Regions from separate parts of the Achromobacter mucicolens genome, predicted to be linked through region 2. Evidence: predicted binding sites of a transcription regulator. Region 2 holds the regulator's gene; each other region holds the start of a gene.
The links. Region 2 encodes LexA, which represses DNA repair genes until DNA is damaged. Its sites were predicted from a motif close to ACTGTATNNNNATACAGT; they were not measured.
Positions count from the first base shown of each region.

Region 1 (4,281 bases), 1.7 Mb from region 2:
CAGCAGCTGATTGACGAGCCGGGTCGCCCGTTCCGAGCCGGTGACCAGTTGCCGCAGGCTGGACTGCATTTCCTCGGGACTGGCGTCGCGCAGCGCCAGTTCCGCCTGCGTGCGCAGTCCCGCGAGCGGGGTCTTCAATTGATGCGCGGCGTCGGCCACGAACCGGCGCTGCGCCTGCACGTTGGCGGACAGCCGGTCCAGCAGGTCGTTCATGGCCGCGACCAGCGGCGCGATCTCGGAGGGCGCGGCGCGCTCGTCGATCGGCGAAAGATCGTCGGGGCGGCGGGCGCGCAGGCGCTGCTGCAGCGCATTCAACGGCGCCACGCCGCGCGACAGCCCGAACCAGACGAGCAGCACGGCGATCGGAAGCACCACGAACTGCGGGATGATGACGCCCTTGATGATGTCGTTGGCCAATTGCGTGCGCTTCTCGACGGTCTCGGCCACGATGAGGAGCGCCGGCTGCGTGCCCGGCAGATGCAGGTCGACCCAGGTGAACGCCAGCCGGATGCCAAAGCCGCGCAACGTGTCGTCCTCGTATTGGACCTCGCCGGGGCGGGGCTGTCCCACGGTGGTGGGCAGCGGCAGCGCGCGGTCGCCGCCCAGGTATTCGCCCCGGCTGCCCAGCGCCAGCCAGAACACGCTATCCGTCTCGTCGGCGCGCAGCACGTCGCGCGCGGCGTCGGTCATCTTCAGCACCGCGCGGCCGTCCTGCGCGTGGACCTGGCGCGTCAGCACGTGCAGGTTGTTGGCCAGTGCGCGGTCGTATGGCACGTTGGCGATGTTCTGCGCGACCACATAGGTGATCGCGACGCTCATGGGCCAGAGCAGGAATAGCGGCGCCAGCATCCAGTCCAGGATTTCGCCCAGCAGCGAACGTTGGGGCGGCGCAAAGCTCGGGCCCTTGGACCCGGCTTGCATGATATCCAGGGCTTCCTGGTTGAGCGGCTCTGGTGAGGGCTCAGCTTGCGAGGTACGCCGCACCCTGGTCCCGCTCAAGACAGTAGCCCAGGCCGCGCACGGTGACGATCTTCACGCCGCTGGGCTCGAGCTTTTTGCGCAGGCGATGCACGTAGACCTCGATGGCGTTGGTGCTGACCTCCTCGCCCCATTCGCACAGATGGTCGACCAGTTGGGTCTTGCTGACCATGCGTCCGCTGCGCGTCAGCAGGATTTCGAGCAGGCTGACCTCGCGGGCCGACAGGTCCAGCGTCTGGTCGTCCACGATGGCGACACGGCCGGTCTGGTCAAAGAGCAGCTTGCCGTGCTTGATCATCGTGCCGCCGCCGCCCGCGCCACGCCGCGTCAGCGCGCGCACGCGGGCTTCGAGTTCGGACAGCGCGAAGGGCTTGGCCATATAGTCGTCCGCGCCCAGGTCCAGGCCCTTGACGCGCTGCTCGATGCTGTCGGCGGCGGTCAGGATGAGGACGGGCAGGGCGGAGTTGCGGGCACGCAGGCGGCGCAGCACTTCCAGGCCGGCCAGTTGCGGCAGCCCGAGATCGAGGATGAGCAGGTCGAAGGCCTGGGCGGCCAGCGCGGAATCGGCGGCAAGCCCGTCGCGCACGGCATCCACTGCATAGCCGTTGTGGCGCAACGAGCGGGACAGGCCATCGGCCAGGATGCTGTCGTCTTCGGCGATCAGGATACGCATGGGCTGCTGCTAGGAAGATACACGCCGGCCCGGGGGACGGAGAATGGCGAAAATACCGGAATCGCTCCGGATTCTGTCATACGGCGCCGGGCTTGCCACTCAGGGTATACGTGCAAAAAGCTGGCACACTGGGTTTTTGTACAGTACAATCCGATGCCATAATCTGATCCGTAGCTCAAGGCTCCACGTCAGGCCGTAGGACAGGCATCAAATCCGGCAAGCTCAGACCCGGCCAGCTCAGACCCGCAGTTTTTCCGACTTCCAGATACGTTACAGACAGGACTCCTCATGGACGACAAAACCACCAAGGCCGCCGCTTCGGAAAAGGCCAAGGCGCTCGCCGCAGCGCTTTCGCAGATCGAAAAGCAGTTCGGCAAGGGCTCGATCATGCGCTACGGCGACAACGAGGTCTCGCACGACATCCAGGTGGTTTCCACGGGTTCGCTCGGTCTGGATATCGCGCTGGGCGTCGGCGGCTTGCCGCGCGGCCGTGTCGTCGAAATCTACGGTCCGGAATCGTCGGGCAAGACCACCCTCACGCTGCAGGTCGTCGCCGAAATGCAAAAGCTGGGCGGCACCTGCGCCTTCGTAGACGCGGAACACGCACTGGATGTCCAATATGCGTCCAAGCTGGGCGTCAATCTGGCCGACCTCTTGATCTCGCAGCCGGACACGGGTGAGCAGGCGCTGGAAATCACCGACGCGCTGGTGCGCTCGGGTTCGGTCGACCTGATCGTCGTCGACTCGGTGGCCGCGCTGGTGCCCAAGGCCGAAATCGAAGGCGAAATGGGCGATTCGCTGCCCGGCCTGCAGGCCCGCCTGATGAGCCAGGCGCTGCGCAAGCTGACCGCCACCATCAAGAAGACCAACTGCATGGTCATCTTCATCAACCAGATCCGGATGAAGATCGGCGTCATGTTCGGCAACCCCGAAACCACCACCGGCGGCAACGCGCTCAAGTTCTACGCGTCCGTGCGCCTGGATATCCGCCGCATCGGTTCCATCAAGAAGGGCGACGAGGTCGTCGGCAACGAAACCCGCGTCAAGGTCGTCAAGAACAAGGTTGCGCCGCCGTTCAAGCAGGCCGAGTTCGACATCATGTATGGCGCCGGCATCTCGCGCGAAGGCGAAATCATCGACCTGGGCGTGGCCGCCAACGTCGTCGACAAGTCGGGCGCCTGGTACAGCTACAACGGCAACCGCATCGGTCAGGGCAAGGACAACGTGCGCGAATACCTGAAAGAGCACAAGGACATGGCCATCGAAATCGAAAACCGCGTCCGCGAAAACCAGGGCATCGTCAGCCGCGCCGCTGAATTCGTGCCCACGGCGGAAGACACCGCCGAATAATCCCGGACATTCGGCAGGGCTCGCCGCGGTTCAGGCAAGTCCCATCGCCGGCCCGGCTGGGCTGGGAAACTGCGGCAGGCGCCAAGATGGGCCTGCCGTTTTGTTTAGCAAGCAGGAAAGCGCATGAGCTGGAAATCGACTCCCGCGTCCGCCGAGCGCCAACGCGCCCGGTTGGACGACGAATTCGAAACGGTCGCCAAGCCGCAAGGCTTGCGGCGCACGTCCGATGCGCGGGTGGCACGCGAACCCGCAGCGTCTGACGATTCGGCCGATGGCGCTGAATCTTCCGGCCTGTGGCAGCGCAGTTCCGAGCAGCGAAGTTCCAATCAGCGCGGCGCCGCGCGCGGCCGGCGTGCCGACACCGCCGCCAGCGCCGACGAGGCGTCAACGTCCGACGGCAAGCAGGCGCGCAAGGGACCGTCACTGAAGATGCGGGCAGTGGGGTATCTGTCGCGGCGCGAGCACGCGCGCGAAGAACTGGCGCGCAAGCTGGCTGCTTATGCCGAAGATGCGGCCGAGGTCGAATCGGTACTGGACGCGCTTGAAAAAGAAGGCTGGCTGTCCACCGAACGCTTTGCCCAAAGCCTGGTTCATCGGCGCGCCTCGCGGCAGGGCGCGGCGCGCATCGTGCAGGAATTGCGCCAGCATGGCGTGGACGACAACCAGGTCGCGGAACTGCGCGAACAGCTTCGCGCCACCGAATACGACCGGGCGCTTGAGGTCTGGAAAAAGCGCTTCAGCGCCAAGCCCGAAGATCGCGCGGCCTACGCAAAGCAGGCGCGTTTTCTGGCCAGCCGGGGGTTCGCGCACGACGTCATCCGGCGCATCCTCGGCGAGGGCGACGAAGACTGACGCCCGGCGGCGTGGTTTTCCACGTGCGTCTACCCAGCCGGCGCCGCTGCGGCCGTCGTTGTTCCTTACGTTTTCACTTCGGTCTTCACTTCGGTCGTCACTTCGCCGACTTGATGCCCGACAGCGTCTTGAAGCAGACGTCGCGGGTAATGGTCAGAAACTCGTCGATATACGAGGCGTCCGTGTCCTCGCTGCGCACGGTCGCATACAACGTGCGCCACACGCCTTGCGGGCCCAGGCGGCAAAGCCGCAGCCATCCCTGATTCATGTATTCCGTCAGCGCCCAGTTCGGCAGGGCCGCCACGCCCCGATTGCTGGCCACCAGTTGCGCAATGATCGGCGTGAGTTCCGCCTTGCGGACCGCGGCGGGCTCCACGTCGGCCGGGTCCAGAAAGGCGGTGAAGACATCCAGCCGCTGCTTGTCCACG
Region 1 is NZ_CP123364.1:1,598,082-1,602,362, forward strand. It holds gene QEP15_RS07280 (sensor histidine kinase) at 1-849, opposite strand, end outside; gene QEP15_RS07285 (response regulator transcription factor) at 962-1,651, opposite strand; gene recA (recombinase RecA) at 1,940-3,001, shown strand; gene recX (recombination regulator RecX) at 3,125-3,853, shown strand; gene QEP15_RS07300 (LysR family transcriptional regulator) at 3,951-4,281, opposite strand, start outside.
Region 1: a site for LexA is predicted at 1,779-1,796, ahead of recA (recombinase RecA). Genes of this name have one in related genera too.

Region 2 (4,281 bases):
GCTAGACTGTTCCAGGGTAAACCCCCCATTATCCACAGCACCTCGTACTGCGTCCACCCACCTCATCAGAGTCCCATGAGCACCCTTTTCGATTCCGTCGAGCTCGCGCCGCGCGACCCCATTCTTGGTCTGAACGAACAATACAACGCGGATACCCGCCCCGGTAAAGTGAACCTGGGCGTGGGCGTGTATTACGATGATCAGGGACGGATCCCGCTCCTGGGCGCAGTGCGCAAGGCCGAAACCGCCCGCATCGAAGCCGCTGCCGCCCGCGGCTATCTTCCGATCGAAGGCATTGCCGGCTACAACGCCGGTGCGCAGGCCCTGCTCCTGGGCAAGGACTCCGCACTGGCCGCCGCAGGCCGCGTGCTGACCACGCAAGCCCTGGGCGGCACCGGCGCCCTGAAGATCGGCGCCGACTTCCTGCGCCAGCTGTTGCCGGGCTCGAAGGTGCTGATCAGCGATCCCAGCTGGGAAAACCACCGCGCGCTGTTCGAACGCGCCGGCTTTGAAGTCGGCACGTACGCCTACTACGACGCCGCCACCCGTGGCCTGAACTTCGAAGCCATGCTGGCCGACCTGAAGGCCGCGCCCGCCAAGACCATCGTCGTGCTGCACGCATGCTGCCACAACCCCACCGGCGCTGACCCCACCGCCGACCAGTGGAAGCAGATCGCCGCCGTCGTGAAGGAAAACAACCTGGTCCCGTTCCTGGACATCGCCTACCAAGGGTTCGGCGACGGCCTCAAGGAAGACGCTGCAGTCGTGCGCCTGTTCGCCGACATGGACATGACCATGTTCATCAGCTCGTCGTTCTCGAAGTCGTTTTCGCTGTACGGCGAGCGCGTCGGCGCGCTGACCGTGGTCGCCGGCAGCAAGGACGAAGCCACGCGCGTGCTGAGCCAGCTCAAGCGCGTCATCCGCACCAACTATTCGAACCCGCCCACGCACGGCGGCACGGTCGTCTCGACGGTGCTGAACACGCCCGAGCTGTTTGCCCTGTGGGAAGAAGAACTGGCCGGCATGCGTGATCGCATCCGCCTGATGCGTGCTCAACTGGTCGACAAGATCAAGGAACACGGCGGCAAGCAGGACTTCAGCTTCGTGCTCAAGCAACGCGGCATGTTCTCGTACTCGGGCCTGTCCGCCGCCCAAGTGGACCGCCTGCGCGAAGAACACGGCGTCTACGCCGTGTCCAGCGGCCGCATCTGCGTGGCCGCGCTGAACAGCGGCAACATCGACAAGGTGGCAGCCGGCATCGCAGCCGTGCTGTAAATCACGTCGGCAGTGCGCCGTCAGCAGTCGAAACGGGACCTTCGGGTCCCGTTTTTATTGGCATCGTGCCCCGCTTGCTTTTTTGCGCTACGTCCCCCAGAATGGCGCTGTATATATGTACAGTCCGTTCACACCGGATCATCGCCATGGCCAGCAAACTCACGGATCGCCAACAACAAATCCTGGACCTCATCAGGCAAACGGTCGCGCGCACCGGCTTTCCGCCGACCCGCGCCGAAATTGCCCAGGCCTTGGGTTTTCGCTCTCCCAACGCCGCAGAAGACCACCTCAAGGCATTGGCACGCAAGGGGGCCATCGAACTCACGGCTGGCGCCTCACGCGGCATCCGGCTCAAAGATGCCGCCGCCGCGCCGGTGCAATCGTCGCTTCCCATCCCCGCGCTCGCCCAGCTTCTCCTGCCGCTGGTCGGCCGCGTGGCAGCTGGCAGCCCCATCCTTGCTGCCGAGCACGTCGAGCGCGAAGTTGGCGTGGATCCCAGCCTTTTCGCACAAGCCCCCGACTACCTGCTGAAGGTGCGCGGCATGAGCATGCGCGACGCGGGCATCCTCGAAGGCGATCTGCTGGCCGTCAAGAAGGCGTCTGAAGCGCGCAATGGCCAGATCGTGGTGGCCCGTCTGGGCGACGACGTCACGGTCAAGCGGCTCCAACGCCAGAACGGCCATATCGAACTACTGCCTGAAAACCCCGACTTCGAAACGATCGTGGTCAAGGCCGATCAGGAATTTGCGCTGGAAGGCATTGCGGTGGGTCTCATCCGCACGCAAGCGCTGCACTAGGCTGCAGTTCTCTGGCGGGCGCTCCCACCCCACCCGGCCAAACTGGCAGGCAAGCCCACCAAAAAGAAAACCCCGCTCAGAGAGCGGGGTTTTTTGCTTTCGGGCGTCAACAAGATCTGGTGACGCCTTTCGGCTTCGGGCACCCTCTTTCGAGGGCGCCCCGGCGTTCAAGACGCCATCAGTGCTTCATCACCGGGTCGGTCGAGCCAGGTTCCGCAGGTTTGGCAACCAGCGGCTCCTTGACGGCTTCTTCCTCGGCCAGGGGCTCCGGCAGACGCTCCAAGGCCAGTTCCAGCACCTTGTCGATCCAGCGGACCGGCACGATCTCAAGGTGGTTCTTGACGTTATCCGGGATCTCCGCCAAGTCCTTGACGTTTTCTTCCGGGATCAGAACCGTCTTGATACCGCCGCGGTGGGCGGCCAGCAGCTTTTCCTTCAGACCGCCGATCGGCAGGACTTCACCACGCAGCGTGATCTCGCCCGTCATGGCGACGTCGGCGCGCACCGGAATGCGCGACAGCGCCGAGACCATGGCGGTGGTGATCGCAATACCCGCGGACGGACCGTCCTTGGGCGTTGCGCCTTCCGGCACGTGCACGTGCATGTCGTGCTTTTCGAAGACGCTATCGGCAAAGCCCAGACGGCGAGCCCGCGAACGCACAACCGTGCGCGCCGCCTCGACCGACTCTTTCATCACATCGCCGAGCGAACCCGTGCGCTGGATGACGCCCTTGCCGGGCATGTCCGCGACTTCGATCGTCAGCAGGTCGCCGCCGACTTCTGTCCACGCCAGGCCGGTCACCTGGCCGATCTGGTTTTCCTTTTCGGCCATGCCGAACGCGTAGCGGCGCACGCCCAGGTAGTCGCTGAGGTTGTCGGCCGTGACGTTGACCGCCTTGACCTCCGGCGTCTTGCCCTCGGCCTTGGCGCGATCGCTTTGGGTCAGCAATTGCTTGATGACCTTGCGGCAGATCTTGCCGACTTCGCGTTCGAGCGCACGGACACCGGCTTCGCGGGTGTAGTAGCGCACGATATCGCGCAGCGCGCTGTCGTCCACGGTCAGCTCGGTATCCTTCACGCCGTTGTTCTTCATCAGCTTGGGCAGCAGATGGTCGCGGGCGATGTGGATCTTTTCTTCCTCGGTGTAACCCGACAGGCGGATCACTTCCATGCGGTCCAGCAGCGCCGGCGGAATGTTCAGCGTGTTGCTGGTCGCCACGAACATGACGTCCGACAGATCGAAATCGACCTCGATGTAGTGGTCCTGGAACGTATGGTTCTGTTCCGGATCCAGCACTTCGAGCAAGGCCGACGAGGGATCGCCGCGGAAATCCATGCCCAGCTTGTCGATTTCATCAAGCAGGAACAGGGGATTGCGCACGCCGACCTTCGACATGTTCTGCACGATCTTGCCGGGCATGGAACCGATATACGTACGGCGGTGGCCGCGGATCTCGGCCTCGTCACGGACGCCGCCCAGGGCCATGCGCACGAACTTGCGGTTCGTGGCCTTGGCGATCGACTGACCCAGCGAGGTCTTGCCGACGCCCGGAGGGCCGACCAGGCACAGGATCGGCGCCTTCACCTTGTCCACGCGCTGTTGCACGGCAAGATACTCGAGGATCCGTTCCTTGACCTTTTCGAGACCGTAGTGGTCGTTGTCCAGCACCGTTTCGGCGTTGCTGATCGAGTTGTTAATCTTGCTTTTCTTTCTCCAGGGGAGATTGATGAGCGTATCGATGTAGTTGCGCACCACCGTGGCTTCGGCCGACATGGGCGACATGAGCTTGAGCTTCTTGAGCTCGGCATCGGCCTTCTTGCGCGCCTCTTTGGGCATGTGGGCAGCGATGATCTTCTTTTCAAGCTCTTCGATGTCCGCGCCCTCTTCGCCTTCGCCCAGCTCTTTCTGAATGGCCTTGACCTGCTCATTCAGGTAGTAGTCGCGCTGGCTCTTTTCCATCTGCTTCTTCACGCGGCCGCGAATCCGCTTCTCGACCTGGAGGATGTCGATTTCGGTTTCGAGTTGCGTGAGCAGACCTTCGAGGCGTTCAGAGGTGCCCGTGATCTCGAGCATCTTCTGCTTTTGCTCGAGCTTCAGGGGAAGATGCGCGGCGATCGTGTCAGCCAGGCGGCCAGCATCGTCGATGCCAGCCAGCGAGGTGAGGATCTCGGGCGGGATCTTCTTGTTGAGTTTTACGTATTGCTCGAA
Region 2 is NZ_CP123364.1:3,308,819-3,313,099, forward strand. It holds gene QEP15_RS15070 (amino acid aminotransferase) at 76-1,275, shown strand; gene lexA (transcriptional repressor LexA) at 1,422-2,072, shown strand; gene lon (endopeptidase La) at 2,251-4,281, opposite strand, start outside.

Region 3 (4,281 bases), 830 kb from region 2:
CGGCCTCGGGACGGTGGTCGGGGGTGGGCCGGGCATGACGCACCCGGTCGCGGCCCAGCCGCGCCACCAGCAGGTCCAGGAGCCGCGCGTGGTCGGCGGCGGTGCCGCCCGGCTCGGGGAACAGGGTGGTGCTGGCGGCGGGTTGCTCGACGGTGTCGGGCGCGTGCAGCGCCACCGCGATGACGGGGGCTTCCAGCGTGAAGTGGTTCAGTTTTTCGCGCAGCAGATGCAGAAGCTGCGAGGCCTGCCAGATGGGCTGGGCCAGCGCGACCTCCAGTTCGGTCGGCGGGCGGGCGTGGCGGCCGCGTTCGTGATCCATGCTGAGCACCACGCGCCGCACGGCCAGTTGCCGGGCGGTCAGCCAGCCGCCCAGCTGCTCGGCCAGGCGTCCCGCCACCGCCAGCACGGCGTCGGTGTGTTCCACATAGTCCATGAGCTCGATCCGCCGCGAAAACTGGTTGGGCGGTTCGAGCCAGCGGTAGAGTTCGGGCGTCTGGCCGTAGGCGGCGTCCAGCGCTTGCAGCAGATCGGGCGCGCTGCGCCGCTGCAGGCCCGCGCGGGGCAGGGCGCGCAGGTGCGCCAGCGTGTGGCAGCCGATGTCGTCCAGCCAGTTGCGGCGGCCTTGCGCCTGGGGCAGCAGCGACAGGGGCAGGGCATCGAGCCGCCGCGCCAGGGTGGGCAGCTTGAGCGTGCGGCGGGGCACGCCCCGGCCGGCGCGCCGCGCCAGCAGCCAGGCGCCCGTGGCCGTGGGCGCCATGCCCAGCGACACCCGCAGATCCAGCGCGCGCAGCGTGGCGGCCACCCGCCGGCTCAGCGCCCGCGGTCCGCGAAAGAACATCAGGCTGGCGCCCACATTCAGCAGCACGGTGTCGCCGTCGGCCAGCGCGATTTCGGGGGTGTACTGCAAGAGGGCCAGCGCCGCGCCCTGCAAGGCGTCGGCTTCAGCCTGCGGCTGGCGGGGCAGCAGTTCCACGCCAGGCGCGATGGCCGCCGCGCCCGCGCGGCGCATGCCGGGCGTCACGCCGGCCTGGCGGGCGGCGGGCGTCAGGGCGGCCACACGTTCCTGGTCCAGAACGGCGAACGCCTGCTGTTCATGCGGCCAGTGCGGGCGTATGGCGTCCAGCGGCAGGCAGCGCAGGTATGCGGCGATCCAGAGGCGCATGGCGGGGAGAAGAGGGGGTAAGGGCGCCGGGCTCCAGGCCCACGTACAGCGGGGTGTCGCAGACAGGCCCCCGGCGCTTCAGTATGTGTACGGACAGGCCGCCCGGCGCGGGCGCCAGCGCTAGCCGCAAGGCGGCGGGCGTGGCGCTTTGGGCGGCGCGGGACGGGCGCACGGCGATGAACAGCAGGTCGCTGGCCTGGGCCGCCAGGTGCAGGCGGCGCAGGGATTCCGGGCGCACGTGGGGCAGCCAGCAGATCAGCGCGCCGCAACTGGCGTTCTTCAGGATCTGTTCGCTGGCCCACAGCGCATCCACCGGTTTTTCCGGCGCCACCCACAGCAGTTGCCGGGGATCCAGCCGCCAGCTCATCCAGCTGGCGATGTGCGGAACATGGGGAGGCTGCACCAGGGCAATGGGCCGACGGGTTTCCAGTTGGGCCAGCGCGGGACGCAGCAGGCGGATTTCTCCGATGCCGGGATGGGGCGTCAGCAGTTCGACGAGCGATCCCAGCGGCCAGCCGTTATCCGGCAGTTCGGCCGATAGCGCCGCATGCCCGGTTGGCAGGGTGCGTGCGGCGCCTTTGGCCAACTGCGTGGCGCGCCACAACGCGGGATGGATACGTTCGGGGGACTGCATGGCAAAAGCGCCCGGTGTTCAATACCTGGATAAATATACAGTATTGTACCGGGCTTTGCGCCAGCAGGACGTATCGAAAAGTGGCCCGGGACGGCCAGGCGCGGCGCATTTTACAATCCCGCAATCGGGGCGCATTCCACGGTCCCAGCCCAGCACGGAGCAGTTTCATGGCGTCTTCCAGTTCTATCGAATTCCTTCCCGATCCGGGCGTCGACGTGCGCCAGCTCTTCATCCTGCTGCACGGCGTGGGCGGATCGCCCGCCAACCTGGAGCCCCTGGCCCAGGCGGTACGCGCGGCCTTTCCGAGCGCGGCGGTGCTGATCCCCGAAGGCTTCGAGCCCTTCGATGGCGGCGGCGCCGGCCGGCAGTGGTTCTCGGTGCGCGGCGTTACCGACGACAACCGCGTCGACCGCGTGGCCCAGGCCCTGCCGCGCCTGGAAGCCTACGTGCACGATGCGCAGGCCCGTTTCGGCCTGCTGCAGTCCGACACCGCGCTGGCCGGCTTTTCGCAGGGCGCCATCATGGCGCTGGAGCTGGTGCAGGCCCACGACGGCATGGCCGGACGCGTGATCGCGTTTTCGGGCCGCTACGCGCAACTGCCCAAAAGCGCCCCGCAGTACACCACCATCCATCTGCTGCACGGCGCCGACGATCCGGTCATGAGCGTGTCGCAGGCCCAGGCAGCCCAGGCCCGCCTGGCCGAACTGCACGGCGATTCCACCATCGACATCGCCACCCACGTCGGCCACGAACTGCATCCCGCCCTGATCCAGCGCGCCATCGTGCGCCTGCAGACCTGCGTGCCGCTGCGCAGTTGGGAAGCGGCGCTGGGGCTGAACCAGACGCCGCCGGACGGGGCGACGGTGCATTGATGGCGCCCCGCGCGAGCGACGCCGTCGGCGGCGCGCAAAGCATTTTCCGCGTGTTGCGCATCCTCAAGTACGTCGGGGCGGCCCCGGCGCGTGGCGTGGGCCTGACGGACGTGGTGCGCGATGTCGGCCTGACGCCGCCCACCGCGCATCGCATGCTCACGGCGCTGCTGCAGGAAGGCTTCCTGTCGCTCAATCCGCGCCTGAAGACCTACAGCCTTGGCCGCGAGTCCTACATCCTGGGGCTGGCGGCCGAAAGCCGGCACGGCATCAAGGCCATCGCCGAATCGGCCGTGCTGAGGCTGGCGCAGTCCACGGGCGACACCAGCTTCCTGTCGGTGCGCTCCGGGCACGAAGCGGTCTGCGTGGACCGCAAGACGGGCGACTTTCCCATCAAGATCCTGACGCTGGAAGTCGGCCACCGCCGCCCGTTGGGCGTTGGCGCGGGCAGCCTGGCCTTGCTGGCGTTCCTGCCCAATGACGATATCGAACGCGTGCTGGCGCGCTACGACGCCAGCGCGGCGCCCGACCTGCCATCGACCGACATGCTGCGCGAGGACATCGCCGCCGCGCGCCGGAACGGCTATGCGTTGAACCCGGGCCGCATCATTCCGGACATGCTGGGCGTGGGGGTGCCGGTGCTCGACCGCGAGCAGCACGTGGTGGCGGCGCTGAGCGTGGCAGCCATCCGGTCGCGCCTGTCCGGCGCGCGCCTGGCCGACGTGGTGGCTGCGCTGCAGCGCGCGGCGGCGGAATTGTCGGCGGACCTGGCCCCGCGCGTCTGATCGCGTCCCGGCCAGTCCGGTCCCGCCGGCTTTGCGCTAGCGTCCCGCGCAGGCCTTGCCGCCATCGACCGGCAGGCACACGCCGGTGATGTACTTGGCCTCGTCGCTTGCCAGAAACAGCGCGGCATGGGCCACGTCCCAGGCGTCGCCCATCCGCCCCATGGGGCTGGCGGCATTGCGCCGCCGCCGCATTTCCTCGACGTCATCGAACTGGCCCGCGATCTGTTTGTAGATCAACGGGGTGTCGATGACGCCGGGCAGCACCGCATTCACGCGGATATTGTCCGGCGCGTAACGCACGGCCAATGACCGCGTCAGGTGGTTCAACCCGGCCTTGGCGGCGTAGTAAGAGGTGTACGGATAGGAATTCACCTGGATCGAGGCCAGCGACGAGATGTTGACGATGCTGCCCGCGCCCTGCGCCAGCATGGCGGGCAGCACATGCTTGCAGGTCAGGAACACGCCGGTCAGGTTGGTGTCCAGCACGCGATGCCAGCTCTCCTCGGTGGCCTCGATGGGATCGCCCATTTCCGTGATGCCCACGTTGTTGTGCAGCACGTCGATGCGCCCGGCGGCCGCCAGCACGGCGGCGACCGCCGCCTGGATCTGCCCGGAATCGGTCACGTCGGCGGTCAATGCCTGGCAGCGCCCGCCTTCGGCTTCGATGATGCCGCAGGTTTCGCGGGCGGCCTCCGGCCGCAGGTCCACGGCGAATACCCACGCGCCTTCGCGTGCGTATAGGGCCGCCGCGGCCTTGCCGTTGCCCCATCCCGGCCCGGACGAGCCCGCGCCAAACACCAGCGCCACCTTGTCTTTCAGCCGCTGACCCAT
Region 3 is NZ_CP123364.1:2,483,306-2,487,586, forward strand. It holds gene QEP15_RS11345 (Y-family DNA polymerase) at 1-1,162, opposite strand, end outside; gene imuA (translesion DNA synthesis-associated protein ImuA) at 1,092-1,796, opposite strand; gene ypfH (esterase) at 1,964-2,668, shown strand; gene QEP15_RS11360 (IclR family transcriptional regulator) at 2,668-3,450, shown strand; gene QEP15_RS11365 (SDR family NAD(P)-dependent oxidoreductase) at 3,487-4,281, opposite strand.
Region 3: a site for LexA is predicted at 1,821-1,838, ahead of imuA (translesion DNA synthesis-associated protein ImuA). Genes of this name have one in related genera too.